DNA from 3 places in the Lysinibacillus sp. NPDC093197 genome. Region 2 is predicted to be linked to each of the others. Evidence: riboswitches for the same ligand, from Rfam matches in the RefSeq annotation. Region 2 holds a riboswitch; each other region holds the start of a gene.

Region 1 (5,972 bases), on a different contig from region 2:
TAACTGTATGTTCAGTTCCTCTCTCAGCCACTTCTTTTACAACGTTCTTAATGCGATCCATTGCCTCCTGACTGGACTCCCCACCCTCGTATTTTAAATCCAAATTAGTAAAAGTTAATTTTAGTTTTTCATACCAATCCGGTAAATTATCTATGCTTAATACACGTTCTGAAAGGCGTTCATCTATCTCAATTTCTTTGTTTGTTGTTTTACTTAATAGTTCTATCGATTGGATGGCACGTAAAAAAGGACTCGAAATGATTCGGTCAATTTTATAAGCATGAAAAAAGTCAGCTAAACGCATTGCCTGCTCGTGCCCTTTTTCTGTTAAAGGCGCATTTGAAGATTGCCCTTGTGCTTCGCAATGTCTAATTACGTAAATCCTCTTCATTTCGCTCCCCCCTACAAATTTAAAAAAGTTGTTACGTTTATTTCTAACATTTTACCATTTATAACAAATATGAGTAAAAGCAATTACTCATGAACTACAAATAACCATCATATATTTAGTCAGTGTAAAAGATGATGCTTAAAGGAGGATATGATGCAAGCGGAAAACAAACGCCTTCGGAAAATCCAACATCTTGCTCATGAAATTATGGATGAGATGAACGCAGGGAAAGAATTGAAAGAACTCGAAACATTAATACCTGTCATTGATAATTTATCTCGTGCAATCGGTGATTTAACAGACGCATTTGGCAACTATTCATTAGATTATGTAGAGGAAAAAGTGAAAAATGCTCATACCCTATTGTTCAAGAAAGACAAAGTAGATATGTACCAGTTATGACATAAAAAAAGGGTAGCCCCCTAAAGGGTTACCCTAACGCCATTAATGCTCTTCAGGTGTAAATGTTTTGCAATCTGTTTCTTCACTTTTGGATGCATGCTGACCTTTTTGACTTACAACGTAAATAGCTTCTGCTGTACATTTGTTACCAGAGCCCCAATGCGTGCAGTTATTGACTTCACATAGAATCTGTTGTGCCATCGTATCACACCTCCTCTTTTGTTATCCTTAACAAATTCGGGGTTTTCAATACTTAACTTAAACATAAAACCTTAATATAGCCTAAAATCATAATCGTGCCTGTTTTTTCTTTATTATCTTCTAACAGCGACTAATTTATTTGCTGAGTGACAATGTTTAATATTGTTGTCATGCTGATCTTCAAATTGGTAGGAACGATAATATTGAATAGACCAACTATGATATAAATCTTTGATTTCGCCTTCTTTACATATTCCTTTAACAAATGGTGCTAAATCGTCTGGAATATCTACTTCGTCTGTAAATACGGTAATAATATTGATGCCTTGTGTCTTCGTATGTATTTGCATTGAATGAATAATGCTATGCCAAGCTTCACGCTCTAAAAAGTGGAACAAGCCATGTGAAATAATACAATCATAGGAATGTTTAAACTTATAAGTAGTAACATCTTGCACAATAGCCTGTAAGTTATGTAATTGGTGCAACGCTTTATATTTATTGATTTTAGCAATACCTGCCTCCGAAATATCGATGGCTTCAACCTCAAACCCAAGCTGTGCTAAATAGACTGCGTGCCGACCATCACCACACCCTATATCTAAAATACGCGCCCCAGCTTGTAATGTTTTTGCCCATTCAACCACCTCATCACTTGGGTTACCAAAAGCATAATGCGTATCCGCTAAGTAATCTTTCTCCCAAAACGGTTTCACTATACCATCTCCTCTATCGGTTAGTTTATAAAAACGTGCTTTGACAAAACTTCATCAAAGCACACTGACAATCTATTGCGTAATAATTAACATGTCATTTTCATCAAATTGCCACATATCACCGTGTGCAACTTCCCAATAAAAGCCGTTTGGGTCTTGGAAATAGCCGCTATAGCCTCCCCAAAACACTGTTTCAGGCTCCTTTACAATATTCGCTCCAGCTTTTTTTGCTAACAAAAATACTTCATCGACTTCTTCTTTAGACTTTCCATTATAGGCAAGTGTAATGCCATTAAAGCCATTCCCTACAGCAGGTGGATTCGCTTCATCAATATCCTTTACTAAGCGCTCAATTGGGAATAAAGATATTTTTGTTCCTGCATTATTAAAAAAAATAACATCTGGATTTGTTTCATCCCCATAAACGACTACTTCAAACCCAAGCCCATCACGATAAAATGCCAGCGATTCTACCATATTTTTCACACCCAATGTAATTAAGTTTAAACGATTCATCCCATCTGCCCCTTTTCTACGGTATCTAATACTTATTCTACTTTTTTAATTAATTTCCCTTTATCTCACGTTCCATATAAAAGATGTTCTTCAACACAAAACATAATGCCGCTACATAAGATACACTAAGATATTAGCCATGGATTGGAGGAATTCTGCTGTATTACAATCCTTATCCGTATTATGTTTATCAATATCCACATTGGGGCACTTCTAATACGCCTTTACCGCATCATTTGCCGGGACAGCTTGCGATGCCCACATCCCCAAACCCAAATCCGTACCCGCCTATTAATACGTTGAAGTTGAAGACATCTGCCAAACAAATTCAGCCAATTATGCAGCAGGCCCAATTACTGACAGAGAAAATTGAAGGGTCTGATCAATTTGCACATGATCTTAAAAATGCCGCACAGCTTTCCAAGCAGGATGAAGTGCAAAAACTCATTTCTTCAGCTGGCGTTACGGCGAAGTTTGAAGCGAAATATACGCCAGATAATATTCGAATTGTATTATCAGAAGGTGGGTGCTGTAGTATAGCGGTAATTTTATATTGGTAAGGGAAAAGCTTCTTATTTTTTATAACCATGCACTCCGATAGAACTTGTAAACTATTTATGATTATGCTAAAGTATTTGGTATTACTATTTCTGAAAATTCATATATTTTTCTTATCAAGAGAGATGGAGGGATTGGCCCTATGAAGTCTCAGCAACCAGTCTTAGGCATGGTGCTAATTCCAATTTGCGAAATTCGCAAGAAGATGAGGAGACTGACTTCAGTTACACGAGAGTCCTCTTCTACAAGGAGGGCTCTTTTTTTATTTTATTTTAAACAAGAGTTAATTTCATATGGAGCAAAAGGGGCTAGGGGCTTGCACGTGGAAAGCGTCTGCCTAAAGCGTAATTTTTATCTCTTCTATGTTCGTATTTAATGATGAAATTGATTCACTACTCATAATAAAGAAAGCAGGGAATACAAATGACAAATGAACTTTTACAAGCATTGCAGTTATTAAAATCTAAGCAATGGGTTGACTTAACACACACATTCGGACCTAACTCACCCCATTTTTTTATGTTTGAAGATGCCAAATTTGAAACGCTCTTTTCGCATAATGACGGCTTCTTTGCACAACAATTTACGTTTCCTGGGCAATATGGAACACATATCGACCCACCTATACACTTTGTTTCAGATACACGCTACTTAGACGAATTAGAATTAAAAGAACTTGTCCTACCGCTAATTGTTATTGATAAGTCCAAGGAAGCTAAATCGGACAATGACTTCACGTTAAGTGTACAAGATATTTTAGATTTCGAAGCAGAATATGGAGAAATTGAAGCAGGTACATTTGTTGCTCTGCGAACTGATTGGAGTAAACGTTGGCCTGATAAGGATTTATTTAATAATAAAGATAAAGATGGTCATAACCATATTCCAGGTTGGGGATTAGAAGCGTTGCAGTTTTTATTTACAGAACGGAACATCAATGCAATAGGTCATGAAACGTTCGATACAGATTCAGCGGCAGATTTCCGTAAAAATGGAACGCTTGATGGCGAATACTTTGTACTAGATCAGGATACATATCAAATTGAACTGATGACGAATTTAGATAAGCTACCAGCAAAAGGAGCAGTCATTTTCAATATTGTGCCAAAGCCTGAAAAAGCATCTGGATTCCCTGTACGTTCATTTGCTATTTTGCCTTAATTCTAGACAAAAATGGTCTGCCTCAAAATGTCATAAAACATTTGCAGCAGACCTTCTTTTAACATGCGATATTCATTTAATCGTATTTCTTTTTTTAAAAATATAGTACACAATCAGCATTATTACTATAAACAGCAATATAGCAAAGAGGCTGTATTGGGATAAATACATACCAACAAAACGCCACTTATTTCCTAGCTCTTTCCCTAAAGTAATAAATGTGAAAGTCCATACTATTGCACCTGCATACGCATAAACAGCAAACTTTTTATAAGGATAATTATTAATGGCTGCAATATATGCTGTAAGGTGACGAACGCCAGGTATAAAGTATCCAATTAATAATAATACAGGCCCTATCTTTTCAAACAATTTTTTCGTAAACTCAATTTTTTGTGCAGTTATATAAATTTTTGGCCCATATTTTTGTAATAACGGCAAACCGAATCGACGACCAACAAAGTAGCTGAGGGTGATGCCTCCTGCAGCTCCCACCGCAGCACTTATTAATGCAGGAATATGCTCTAAATTTTCTCGATAAACATTATACCCTACATAGGTTAAAAAAATTTCATCAGGAAGTGGCAGCCCGACAATCCCTCCAACTAGTATAAGAATAATCCCAAAATACCCGTAATGTTCAATAAGAGATTGCACGTGATGCACCATTTTTTACCCCACCTAAAGCCTTAATTTTCCCATTATCTTAGCTTAACATAAGCCTCTTAAAGTCAATTATTTCTAACAATCACTTTTGCATAGGTTTAATCATTATTACATGTATATCAATATTGTACAATCAACAGAACTTTATTTTTGTTAAATTCAGTTTTCAACAAAAACCCGCTTTACCGTATCTTCGTATCTCCTTCAGCGCGCTAATTTCTATTGATGATGACTCCATATCCCTTACTGTAGACTACGTCAAAACGACTTGTTAGTAACTGATGAGCTGACTAAAAAACAAATACATACGACAATGGCAACTAGAATAGCTACCACAATCATTATTTATAATTTATTCATACAATCTGAGAACATTCCCCTATAGACGCGATTGCGATATTATTTCATTCTTTATCATATTTATTACCTTAGATAAGCTGTAGCTTGCGCAATGCATAATCTATGCCACCTTCATCTGATTTCATCGTGATATAATCAGCGATATTTTTTAATGCGACACTGCCATTTCCCATCGCAATACCATATCCAACTTGCTTTAACATATCAATATCATTATCTCCATCTCCAAAAGCAATTGCCTCTTTCGGAACTAGGTTGAAATATTTTAGCACTGCTTCAACTGCGATGGATTTTGATACATCATCTTGTAGCACATTTATAATCGTCGGATGCCATCTCTCAAACTTCAAATTCGGAAACTGTGTTATGTACTTTTTCTCTTCTTTTACGTTGGCATATAAACACATTAAGTAAACTTCCTCGTTTAAAATATTATTATTAGTAGGAGGATACTCATCTAAAGATAATGTCTCCTTCATTGCTTTTAATGTTGCAGGATGGCGAACATTATTCATGAATAGTTGATCAGTGAAAAATGATAGACTATTGTTATTGTCATCAGCAAAAGCTTTTACGTTTTCTACGATTTCTTGTGCGATAGGAATGGTATGGATTATTTGATCACCATGCCGAGTATAAGCACCATTAGCAGTAATAAATGTATCAATACCTAGTTCTTGCAAATCATGACACATAGATAATGGTCTTCCTGTTGCAGCTACTAATCGAATTCCTTTGTTTCTTAATAGTTGTAGCGCGTTCTTCGTACTACTTTCAATACAACCATCGTCATAGTTGATGAGCGTACCATCCACATCAAAGAAAATAATTTTACAGTCCAATTCAATCTATCCCCTTTTAAATTAAATAGAAAAATATAGTGATTATCGTACTTTGAAAATAAAAAAAATAGCTTTCTACCAGCTTAAATCCCTTATCAATATGCATATTATTGAATAGTAAATTTATCCTATATGTATTATAATAAAACTACGACAATT
Region 2 (5,972 bases):
ATTAGTTTTTTGGATATAGTTGTCTAATATGCCCATCTTTAATCCCTAGTACGTGAGTATTGGTATACCATTTATTTCATAATGGTCCTGATGGAATACATTTAACAACCTTCAACCGATTAACACTAACTACCTCCTAGGCATAAGTAATTTGAAAATACTTAACTCATTCAATAGGCAAAGTATCAATAAATCAAGCTATTTTTATTAAAGTAAAAATAGTTCCGTTATGCAGAATATTAACGATAAAAATTTTTGCTTAGATTTTACCATACATTTTTTTCTCTATCAATTTTAAATAAATTTTAACGTTAAAGTCATTCCCCTCTTAAAAACTAGATATTTTAACTAAATAATCTATCCCTTTAATATCTCCATCCGGCTCTATAACTGCTACTGACACTAATGACTAAAGATACAATATAAAGTAGAAGTCTGGATATCCAGGTAATAATCAGCTTTAAAAAGCATAAAAAAAATCCTTTCAATTGATGATTTTTTTAAAATAATCGTTATTAATCAGCTTTACAGTTGCTGGATTATTTTGTAGGCTATCCATAATAGCACCAGAAAAAATGCTACAAGAACAAACAACCCGTATTCTCCATAAAATAATAAGAGGTGATTGTATGACGGACAAAGTAACTGCTTTTAAACAGGCTTTAGGTAATTATCCAACAGGTGTCACAGTTGTCACAGCTTACAATGATGTGAATGAACCGATTGGCTTAACGGTCAATTCCTTTGCATCTGTTTCCATAGATCCGCTCCTTATCCTATGGTCATTGGACAAAAAATCGCAGCTGCATCCACTTTTTAGTAATACGGACAAATTTGCGGTAAATATTTTAGCGAACGATCAAACACAATTATGTACGGTATTTTCAAGCAAAATCCCTGACCGATTTGCGCAAGTAAAATGGTCTAATTCTTTACATGGTTTGCCAATATTACATGATACTTTAGCTACGCTGCAATGCGAAACATATAAAAAAATCGATGCAGGAGACCATACGATTTTCATTGGTCATATTTTAGAAATTGATAATGCGCAGAAGGAGCCATTGCTTTATCATCGTAGGCATATTGGTCAAATCCCAACGAGTTTTTACGAATAATAAAAAAGTAGGTATTTCAAATTTTATTTTGAGATGCCTACTTTTTTTGTTTGTACGTTAATAATATTTTGCATTACGAACAATCTGCACATGCGTACAATATTGGAACATGAATCAAGTGCATGAATGTTGCACATTAACTCAGGACACTATGTGGCGACAATAAGCTTAAAATTTGGTCCCGAGTTAATTTCTATGCTTCTTTTAAAGCTTTACTTTTTTTGAGGAAATCTTTGTTTTTCCAGTCGATTAATTTGGACAATAACTCCATCTTGAATTGTAATTTGCACTTCACCAAATTCTAAATTTTGAATAGCCTTCGCAATAACTTCTAATTTCTTATCATCAATCTTAGACAGTTGAGACATACGATACACCCCTTCTTTTTTCATACTTTTGTGTATAAAAGAGATCCACGCATCAAGACGATTTGATGCCTCCCCTTATCTCTCAGATAACTTTGCTGGAGTTGGCACCGATTAACTCAGTTGCCGAGACTTCATTATGCCTCATTCCTCCAGACCTCTCGCGATAAGAGTTTACGTTTCTTGGAAATAATTCTATAATTCAGAAAACCTATTGTCAATATAAATATTATAAAACCTAGTCGAATACTATGCAATAGAGAGAAAAGGTACATTTTTATTGCTCTAAATTTTCTTAAATTCCAATCTTAAGATCTTGAAAGCATTAGTATGAATGTTCAAAACATAAAAAAGCTGTGCAGAATTATATATTCTACACAGCTGCTCTTTATTCGTTTTGTAAGTATTCCATTAACACTTTTGCCGTTTCTTGTTTACCAATGACTTTGATAGGTTGTCCTTGTGCAGGTACAATCCAATGTGGCTCTTGTCCGCCATATAAAGATTGTGAACTATTGGCAACCATCAACTGTGCATTGGCTGTTTCCATACGAAGACGTGCACGGGACAGTAAAAACTCCTCATCGTCCGTTGCCTCTAGCTTAAATCCTACTAAAGTGACATTTGGCTGCCAACCCTTTATTTGCCCTAACACTTTTGGTGCTTTTTTAAAGTGAATAACAGGGGGCTCGTCAGACGGCATCTTCCCTGCACCTTCCATTAAATTCCCCGATTGATCGTATACTTTATCAATGACCCAATCAGAGCCTGCAGCTGCCATAATAACGATGTCTACTTGTTCATTTTGTACAGCATGACGAACCTTGTCACTTAAATCTTCAATACCTTCAAAGCGTACTGTACGCATTTTATCTTGATTAATCGGTAATTGTGCAAAATAGCCATGCATATAGATGACGTCTGCACCTTCGGCAAGAGCTGCTTCAGCCAAATAACAGCCCATTGACCCCTTCGATAAATTCGTATGCCCTCGCACACGATCCCATTTTTCAAGTGTTCCCCCACTTGTAATGAGTACGGTTTTTCCTTGTAATGTCCCCACTCACACTCACCTTTTCTTTTCAAACTATCATTTTTGAAAAATAACAAATTAATAAGCAATCTACATGTTCTATTTTAACGTAAAAAGCTTAAATAACCTATTTCTTATTTTGTTCTTTTAGCCACACACTTAAAATTTCCGCAAACTTTTTCGTTACCGGTGAGGCTTGATGTTTCATGGCTAGCCCTATCGTACGATAACCACCTTGCTTTAGTGGGATAGCCCTTAATGAGGACGGTAATCGGTTAATCACTAATCGAGGTAAAATAGTAATGCCTAAATGGTGTGAAATCATCGAAATAATCCCAACCTCCTCCGATAGCTCAAATCGAATATTCGGTTTAACATGGTACTGCTCTAAAATTACTTTTACATCATTAGTTCCTCGATACGATGTCATTATAAAAGGCATGTCTTCTAGTTCAGTAATATCAATTTCTGAACGATTATAGAGAGAGCTTTGATCAGACACTATACATAAAAGGGGGTCTTGGACCAATTCGATAAATTGAAATTGCTCCGATTTTTGACCATTAAGAAAACCAGCATCAACTTCACCACTTTGTAGCCACTGTTCAATTTCATAATAGTCCCCTTCACGTAACTCTACTTGTATACCTGGAAACTGATTGTCCATAATACGGATAATTTCTGGCATCCAGTTGGAAGAAATACTAGAAATAACACCTATTCGCAATTTCCCTCTAGTTACACCAAGAATATGGGCCGCTTCTTGTTGTAATAATTCGTCCGCATCAAGAACATTTCGCATAGCCCGAAGCATTGTTTGTCCCTCGCTCGTTAATGTCACACCTGTTCGACTTCGATGAATAAGGGCAAATCCACATTCTTTCTCTAAGCTGGAAACAGCATGACTAACTGCCGATTGGGTTAATCCAAGAGCGTCAGCCGCTTTCGTAAAGCTTGAAACTTCTGCAACTTTATTTAAAATCTCATATTTGACTAAACTCATTCACATTCCCTCATATATACATGAATTTTTTTAATACTAATCATTATAAACATTCGTTTTACTAATCACAATACAAGATATATAGTAAATTTTAGTATGAAACTGTTTTAGTACACAGAGATAGAAGGTGCATAATGAGTAATCAAGGGAAAGCAAATTTATTAATGGTCATAGTTACAATGTTTTGGGGATTGTCTTATACGTTTATGGTAATGGGACTTGAAACATTAGCTGTATTTAATGTGGTAGCGTTACGCTGTATCATCGCATTTTTGGCAGCAGGCATTATTTTTTATAAACGTATGATAAAGGTCAATTTCAAAACATTGAAATACGCAGCTATTCAAGGTTTTCTGTTATTCATTGTCTTTGCACTTAGCTTATTTGGATTAGAGACAACTTCTGTTTCAAATGCAGGATTTATTTTAAGCCTTACAGTAGTCTTAGTGCCCATTTTCAGTAGCTTTATCGAGAAAAAGTTGCCATCAAAAGCAGTAAGTTTTGCAATTATTTGCACGATGATTGGTATTACAGTATTAACTATTCAACAATCTTTTACATTTCAAATGGGCGATATATTAGTTGCAATCGCGGCATTATGTTATTCGATTTATTTACTGTTAAACGGTCATTTTACACGTAGCGTAGAATCGATTTCTTATGGTATTTACCAGCTCGGTTTTGCTGGAATTTATGCGCTTGTTTTAACACTACTTTTTGAAGCACCAACACTTCCGAATTCAACTACTTCATGGATTGCGATTTTAGGGCTTGGTATTATCTGTAGTGCATTTTGCTTCGTTGGCCAAACTGTTGCACAACAGTACACTTCTGCTACACATACAGGACTAATTTTCTCATTAGAACCTATTTTCGCAGCGATGTTTGCGATGATGTTCATCGGCGAAGGACTAACGGTAAAATTACTTATCGGTGGAAGCTTTATTTTAATTGGTAATCTTGTCGCTCAATTAGAGCAACTTCATGTTCTTCGATTTATGCGAAAACATGAACAAGAAAAAGTGATGCATTAATTATACGAAGACCCTGAAATGTAATTTCTCAGGGTCTTTTTTATTTAACGCTTCAACGGACACTGTAATAAAAAAACAGCAAAAAGTGAAATGGAGTGCATACCATTTCACTTTTCACTTGTTTGCAAGCTAGTTAAATCCTTTATAAATATCTTCTCATTTGTTCAGCTTCATTCATTTGCTCTTCAGCTTTTAGTCGCTCTTCGCGTTGTGCTGGTGTCTCATCAACGATAGATTGAGGTGGCGTTACATGTGTATCGAATGGGTCAAGTTGAGCGCGTTTTGAATCTGCAATCAGTGTAGATGTTGAAGGATTTACATTATCATGCTCCGCATATAATACGATGGCTCCTTCTTCAACAAGCTGAGCGTAATAAGCTGTTTGCCCCTCTGTCAGATCAAATCGTTTTAAACCTTCCGTAACAGCTGTTTCACCTGTAAACCATGATTTAATTTGGTCAAACCAGTTACCTGCCTCATGTGTTTTCACATCAACATTTGATTTTACATCATCAATTTCGTGTGCTTCTCTAGAAATAATATGAATTTCATCTGTGTTATAACCTTCCATGCGCATACATTTTAAAATATGAAACATCTCTTCTCTCGTATGTGCAACTTCAATTTTTGGGTTTTGTTCATTCATCATGTTCAATTCCTCCTAATTTTGTAAGGCTTACTATGTATGTACCCTGCTCCTTTCACAAAAAACCCTTTTTATGCATCCTTTATATAACTGTAATATTTGTCATATCATATTGTTTTCTGTTGCGTTTTTGTCTTATTTTATTAATCGGTATAAAAAAGCACTTGGAGCGATTAACTTTACTCCAAGTGCCAATATTCATTATGCATATTTTTTATCAAGAAAGGCTTTCAACATCCAAGTATGTTTTTCAAGGGATAAATACATACCATTTAATAAATCTTCAGTACGGTCATCCCCTTCCTCTGCTGCTAGCTGCATAGCATGATGAATAGCTTGCATTTGTTTTTCAAAGTCTGAAACAATCGTTGCTACCATTTCATCAGCAGTTTCTTTACCTGTCGCTTCTTCAACATGTGATAGCTCGAGATATTCTTTTAACGTAGCAATCGGCTCTCCACCTTTTGACAGTATACGCTCTGCCGTATCATCAAAGTTTATTGTAATTTCATTATATAATTCTTCAAATTTTGCATGGAGTGTAAAAAAGGCATTACCGGTTACATACCAATGATAGTTATGTAGTTTCGTATACAGTACTGACCAAGTTGCTACTAGTTTATTCAATTCCTTGTTTAAATCTTGTGGCATCATTACCCCTCCAAATTATAGTATTTTTAGGTTTTTAGTATGCAACAACTTAATAAAACCTGTCAAGTTTGGACAGATTAAATAGAATAAAAAATAAAAAAATTTTCTAGTTAAACTCCTAA
Region 3 (5,972 bases), on a different contig from region 2:
AGCATTTTGCCCATTCTTTAAATTGGAATTCAGCAAACTCCTGCTGATGTAGCCAATTGCGTGTTTGTCTAGTTTCCGTGATACTATCTCTTTCCCCAGTCATAATAAGCATAGGCGTGTTCGGAAACTCTGCTTTTGGCATGACCGCTAAATTGCGCATCATTTGCTGTAATTCACGATACCACTTTACTGAGATAACGGACTTAAAAGGAAACTCGTCCTTCATTTCATCTCTACCTTCGACACTACGCGTTAATTTGTCAAAAGAGATATCGTGTGTCATTTTAACGCTTGCCGTTAAAGCACTTAAGCTCGTTAATGCATTTGATAACTTACCAGGCTGTAATTTCAAATGCAGCCAAGGTGATGTCAAAATAATTCCTGCACACTCATATTTTCTCTTATGCATTGTATGAAGGATTAACGTTGCTCCTAGTCCGTGCCCCATTAAAAACACTGGCAAATCATATGAAAAAGCATTTTCAATTAAATGCCTTGTATATTTGTTATACTCTTTAAAGTCCTCATCATGGACACGTGAGAGTTTTGCATTTGCCCCATGATTCGGTAAATCCCCCATGACTACGTGGAAGCCTTCCATTCTGAGTTTTTCAATAAGCCATGCGTACCAACGGTGATTTTCATAAGCACCGTGAACAATAGCAATCACAGCCTTCGCTTGTCCATCAGCTTCCCATTTCCACATTCACATAGTCCTCCTAAATAAATAGTTACACAATGATTATAACGAAATATTCTCGTCTTTATAAAATTATATTTGCATAAAATTGCGCATTTGATACGATAATACTACATCAAAGAAAGAAAAGAGGCGTTTAGCATGATTTATCCGTTTAAAGACAAAACACCTACTATCGATCCATCAGTTTTTATAGCTGACTATGCAACCGTTACTGGTGACGTAACGATTGGTGCCGAGACAACTATATGGTTTAATACAGTTATTCGAGGTGATGTATCACCAACAATAATTGGTAAACGAGTAAGTATCCAAGATCTTTGCTGTCTACATCAAAGTCCAAAATATCCATTAATAATCGAAGATGAAGTAACAGTTGGACACCAAGTAACTTTACATAGCTGTACAATTCGAAAAAATGCATTAATAGGTATGGGATCAATCGTGTTGGATGGGGCAGAGATAGGAGAAGGTGCATTTATTGGTGCGGGTAGTCTTGTACCTCCAGGTAAAGTCATTCCTCCTAATTGCTTAGCATTAGGTCGTCCAGCAAAAGTTGTACGTGAATTAAATGCTGAAGATAAAGAAGACATGGAACGTATCGTTAGAGAATACGCCGAAAAAGGTCAATATTACAAATCTCTTCAAAAATAATGGATGCCCTAAAAATACGCGGGCTGCGATATAGGTGTAAGTGCTCTAGTAATAAACAAAGTTATATAGGATAAAAAATAAATTCGCGATTTCCTTCCAAGGTAAACGGAAAGACGCGAATTTTTTTGCAATCAATTACGCCTAGGCATCATTTCATCCAAATTTTTACAGTATGCTCTAAAAGCGCCTTAGAAAATCTATGACATCCGTCTGGGCCTTTAACTTGCTTCAGCATACAAATCCAACCTTTAGAAGTGGGGTGTGAATGCTGAAGCAAGTTAGAAAGGGGCCATTACGTAGCCCCTTCACTAAAACATTTGCATATGTTTACCACATATTAGAATGCTCTTTACAAAATAGCTTATAGACTTGCTTTTTCTCTTAATGCATCAGCCTTGTCCGTATTTTCCCAAGGTACATTTAAATCTGTACGACCAAAGTGACCATAAGCAGCCGTTTGTTTGTAAATTGGGCGACGTAGATCTAGCATTTTAATGATGCCTGCTGGACGTAAATCAAATAGTTCGCGAACCCATTGTACGATTTCGCTTTCGCTTACTTTTCCTGTACCAAATGTATCTACAGCGATTGATACTGGTTGTGCTACACCAATGGCATAAGCAAGTTGGACTTCAGCACGTTCTGCTAAACCTGCAGCAACAATATTTTTTGCCACATAACGAGCAGCATATGCAGCTGAACGGTCTACTTTTGTAGCGTCCTTACCAGAGAATGCACCACCACCATGACGTGCATAGCCACCGTATGTATCAACGATGATTTTACGCCCAGTAAGTCCAGCATCTCCTTTAGGTCCACCAATAACAAAACGACCTGTTGGGTTGATGAAATATTTCGTTTGAGCATCTAATAACTCACTAGGTACTACTGGTGCTATTACTAACTCTTTTAAGTCTGATTGAATTTGTTCAAGTGATGCTTCTTCATCATGCTGTGTTGAAATAACAATAGTATCGACACGAACTGGGATGTTGTGTTCATCATACTCAATTGTCACCTGTGTTTTACCGTCTGGACGTAAATATGCTAGTTCACCTGATTTACGTACTTCTGTTAAACGACGAGCTAATTTATGCGCTAAACTAATAGGTAATGGCATTAACTCAGGTGTTTCGTTACAAGCGTAACCGAACATTAAACCTTGGTCGCCTGCGCCAATAGCTTCAATATCTGCATCAGTCATAGAACCTTCGCGCGCTTCTAGTGCTTGGTCTACACCTTGGGCAATATCTGGTGATTGTTCACCAATTGCAACTAGTACTGCTAAGTTTTCAGCATCAAAGCCATATTTACCGCGTGTATAGCCGATTTCTGCTACTGTATCACGCACGATACCTTTAATATCTACATAAGTAGAAGTAGTGATTTCTCCAGCTACTAATACTAATCCTGTTGTTACAGTTGTTTCACACGCTACACGTGCATTTGGATCTTCTTTTAAAATGGCATCTAAAATGGCATCCGAAATTTGGTCACAAATTTTGTCGGGATGTCCTTCTGTTACACTCTCTGATGTAAACAATCGACGGTTTGTCATTTGATTTTCCTCCTATTACTCTTACAAATAGCATTTGCGAAATTAATACGGTACTCATTACCCATGTCAAGTTCGCTCCTGAAGGATAGAACTTTCAAGCCGTTGTTGCTTTTAACATGAGGATTTCGAAAGATCCGTCATTATAATAAGGAAAGAATTGTATATACTTACCTTTACATTCATTATGAAAATAAAAAAAATCCTTTTCTCACGTACTTTACATGAGGAAAGGAATAATGACTTCGTAACCTTTCACTCTTATCGTTCAAGGGTTTTCCCCTTGCATCAGGTTGGCACCAGCGCATGTCGTGAAATAGTTCATGCAGGTTGCCGGGTTTCACAGGGCCTGACCCTCCACCAGCTCGGGATAAGAGTATCCGTTCAATTCCTCATCTTACGTAAAAGGTCGAACGTTGTCAATTATTTTATGACTTTTTGTTGAAAGTTATTTAAAACACGAAAATAATTTTTGAATTAGTATAGATTATTAAAGCAATTGTGTTATACTATTTTTGAAATTAAGAAAAACTCCCTCAAACTCAAGGGAATACTATAAAAAAGGATGGTATTTAATCGATGAATTCAGTAGAAATTGCAAACGAACTGAAGGAATTATTAAACGGCGGGAACATTAACGTTCAACTTTCAGTACCACAATTAGCGGAAAAAGCTACATCTCGTGGTGAGGCTATGTTAACAGTAGATGGCGCAGTTCGTGCAGAAACTGGCAAATACACTGGTCGTTCACCTAAAGATAAATATACGGTAGAAGAAGAAAGCACAAAAGATAAAATTGACTGGGGTAAAGTAAACCAACCAATTTCTTCGGAAGTGTTCGATAACTTATATGTAAAAGTAGTTAAATACTTAAAAGAACGTGACGAATTATTCGTATTCAACGGTTTTGCTGGTGCTGACAAAGATTCACAATTAAGCATCCAAGTAATCAATGAATATGCTTGGCATAATCTTTTCGCCCATCAATTATTTATCCGTCCAACACAAGAAGAATTAGCTTCTCATGTTGCTGACTTCACAGTTATCTCAGCTCCTAACTTTAAAGCAGATCCAGCTATCGATGGTACATCTTCTGAAACATTCATTATTGTATCACTTGAAAAGAAAATCATCCTAATCGGTGGTACTGAATATGCTGGTGAAATGAAAAAATCTATTTTCGGTATTATGAACTACCTATTACCACAACAAGGCATCCTATCAATGCACTGTTCAGCAAACGTAGGTGAAGCTGGCGATGTGGCATTATTCTTCGGTTTATCTGGTACTGGTAAAACAACTTTATCAGCTGACCCTGACCGCAAATTAATCGGTGATGATGAGCACGGCTGGTCTGACAACGGCGTATTCAACATTGAAGGTGGTTGCTATGCAAAAACAATTAACCTTTCTGCTGAAAAAGAACCTGAAATCTATAACGCAATCCGCTTCGGTTCTGTACTAGAAAACGTAGCTGTAGATCCTGAAACTCGTGTTTGTGATTACGATGATGTTTCATTAACAGAAAATACACGTGTTGCTTACCCTATCCAATATATTGAAAATATTGTTGATCCATCTGTTGCAGGTCATCCAAAAACAATCGTTTTCTTAACTGCTGATGCATTTGGTGTATTACCTCCAATCAGTAAATTAACAAAAGAACAAGCAATGTATCACTTCCTAAGTGGTTTCACATCTAAACTTGCAGGTACTGAACGTGGTGTAACAGAGCCAGAACCAGTATTCTCTACATGCTTCGGTTCTCCTTTCCTTCCACTTCCAGCAACTGTTTATGCTGAAATGTTAGGTCAAAAAATCGATGAGCATGGCGCACAAGTATTCTTAGTAAACACTGGCTGGACTGGTGGCGAATACGGTACAGGTAGCCGTATGAAGCTTTCTTACACTCGTACAATGGTACGTGCTGCAATCGATGGTAAACTAAACAACGTTGAAACTACTCAAGATGCTGTATTTGGCTTACACATTCCTACAGCAGTTGAAGGCGTACCTTCAGAAGTGCTTAACCCACGCGATGCATGGGCAGACAAAGCTGCTTATGATGTAAAAGCTGCTGAACTTGCTGGTCTATTCAATGACAACTTCAAGAAATTCTCAAATGTTTCTGAAGCAATCACTAAACTTGGTGGTCCATTAAAATAATAATGCGGCTAAGGGAACGATTTATTCGTTCCCTTTTTTTTACCCGTTTTTATAAAAAATACTCTTCAAATTTTTATGTTTTGGATAGTATTGGAGGATACATATGAAAAAAAAATACAAAATACTAGTTGGCATCATCGTTTCATTATTTGTATTGTTTATTGGAGCAGGATTTATTGCGGGCAATTACTTTTACAACTTGGCGTTAAATCCACAATCTGATAAATCAGCCGTTCTTGATGCACCACATAATTTAATTGATTCTAATCCGAATGAAGTGAAAGAGCAAGAGGCTCGTGAAACATGGTTTAACAGCCATTACGAAGAAACAACGATTCAATCCGTAGATCAACTAAAACTACATGCTTATTCCATTAAAAATCAAAATGATTCAAACAAATGGGCAATTATTTTTCATGGATATTCAAGTGATGGATTACAGATGACCAAGTATGCAAAACACTTCTATGACATGGGCTATAATGTACTTATTCCTGATGCGAGAGGTCATGGTAAAAGTGAAGGAGACTATATCGGAATGGGCTGGCATGATCGCTTAGATGTCGTGTCATGGATTGACAATACGGTTCAATTAAATAACGATGCAGAAATTGTCCTTTTTGGTGTTTCGATGGGAGGCGCCACAGTAATGATGGCATCTGGCGAAGAATTACCTACAAACGTTAAGGCAATCATCGAGGATTGTGGCTATTCTTCTGTTTGGGGCGAATTTTCTTATCAGCTAAAAGCGAACTTCCACTTACCAGCCTTCCCTATCATGTATTTTGCTTCAGCCGTAACGAAATTAAAGGCTGACTATACACTTGGTGAAGCTGATACGGTCAAACAAGTTGCAAAATCACAAACACCGATGCTATTTATCCACGGTAGTAACGA

Evidence for each region. Region 2 has a riboswitch for S-adenosylmethionine ahead of ACIP9G_RS07170 (YezD family protein). Riboswitches for the same ligand answer to the same signal wherever they lie in the genome.
Region 1: linked by a shared signal. The riboswitch ahead of ACIP9G_RS19240 (cyclase family protein) and the one ahead of ACIP9G_RS07170 (YezD family protein) in region 2 are both predicted to bind S-adenosylmethionine.
Region 3: linked by a shared signal. The riboswitch ahead of metK (methionine adenosyltransferase) and the one ahead of ACIP9G_RS07170 (YezD family protein) in region 2 are both predicted to bind S-adenosylmethionine.

Annotation. Positions count from the first base shown of each region.
Region 1 covers NZ_JBIVOH010000009.1:29,375-35,346, reverse strand. The annotation lists gene ACIP9G_RS19270 (histidine phosphatase family protein) at 1-391, opposite strand, end outside; gene ACIP9G_RS19265 (group-specific protein) at 545-793, shown strand; gene ACIP9G_RS19260 (DUF1540 domain-containing protein) at 836-994, opposite strand; gene ACIP9G_RS19255 (methyltransferase domain-containing protein) at 1,108-1,710, opposite strand; gene ACIP9G_RS19250 (VOC family protein) at 1,783-2,226, opposite strand; gene ACIP9G_RS19245 (YuzC family spore coat inner layer protein) at 2,481-2,786, shown strand; SAM riboswitch class I at 2,895-2,996, shown strand; gene ACIP9G_RS19240 (cyclase family protein) at 3,208-3,945, shown strand; gene ACIP9G_RS19235 (DedA family protein) at 4,018-4,614, opposite strand; gene ACIP9G_RS19230 (Cof-type HAD-IIB family hydrolase) at 5,040-5,813, opposite strand.
Region 2 covers NZ_JBIVOH010000002.1:259,903-265,874, forward strand. The annotation lists gene ACIP9G_RS07165 (flavin reductase family protein) at 630-1,118, shown strand; gene ACIP9G_RS07170 (YezD family protein) at 1,331-1,486, opposite strand; SAM riboswitch class I at 1,559-1,656, opposite strand; gene ACIP9G_RS07175 (phosphopantothenoylcysteine decarboxylase domain-containing protein) at 1,872-2,546, opposite strand; gene ACIP9G_RS07180 (LysR family transcriptional regulator) at 2,644-3,519, opposite strand; gene ACIP9G_RS07185 (DMT family transporter) at 3,654-4,553, shown strand; gene ACIP9G_RS07190 (general stress protein) at 4,696-5,202, opposite strand; gene ACIP9G_RS07195 (Dps family protein) at 5,401-5,850, opposite strand.
Region 3 covers NZ_JBIVOH010000006.1:226,297-232,268, forward strand. The annotation lists gene ACIP9G_RS16705 (alpha/beta hydrolase) at 1-706, opposite strand, end outside; gene ACIP9G_RS16710 (gamma carbonic anhydrase) at 842-1,354, shown strand; gene metK (methionine adenosyltransferase) at 1,716-2,912, opposite strand; SAM riboswitch class I at 3,168-3,286, opposite strand; gene pckA (phosphoenolpyruvate carboxykinase (ATP)) at 3,489-5,075, shown strand; gene ACIP9G_RS16725 (alpha/beta hydrolase) at 5,179-5,972, shown strand, end outside.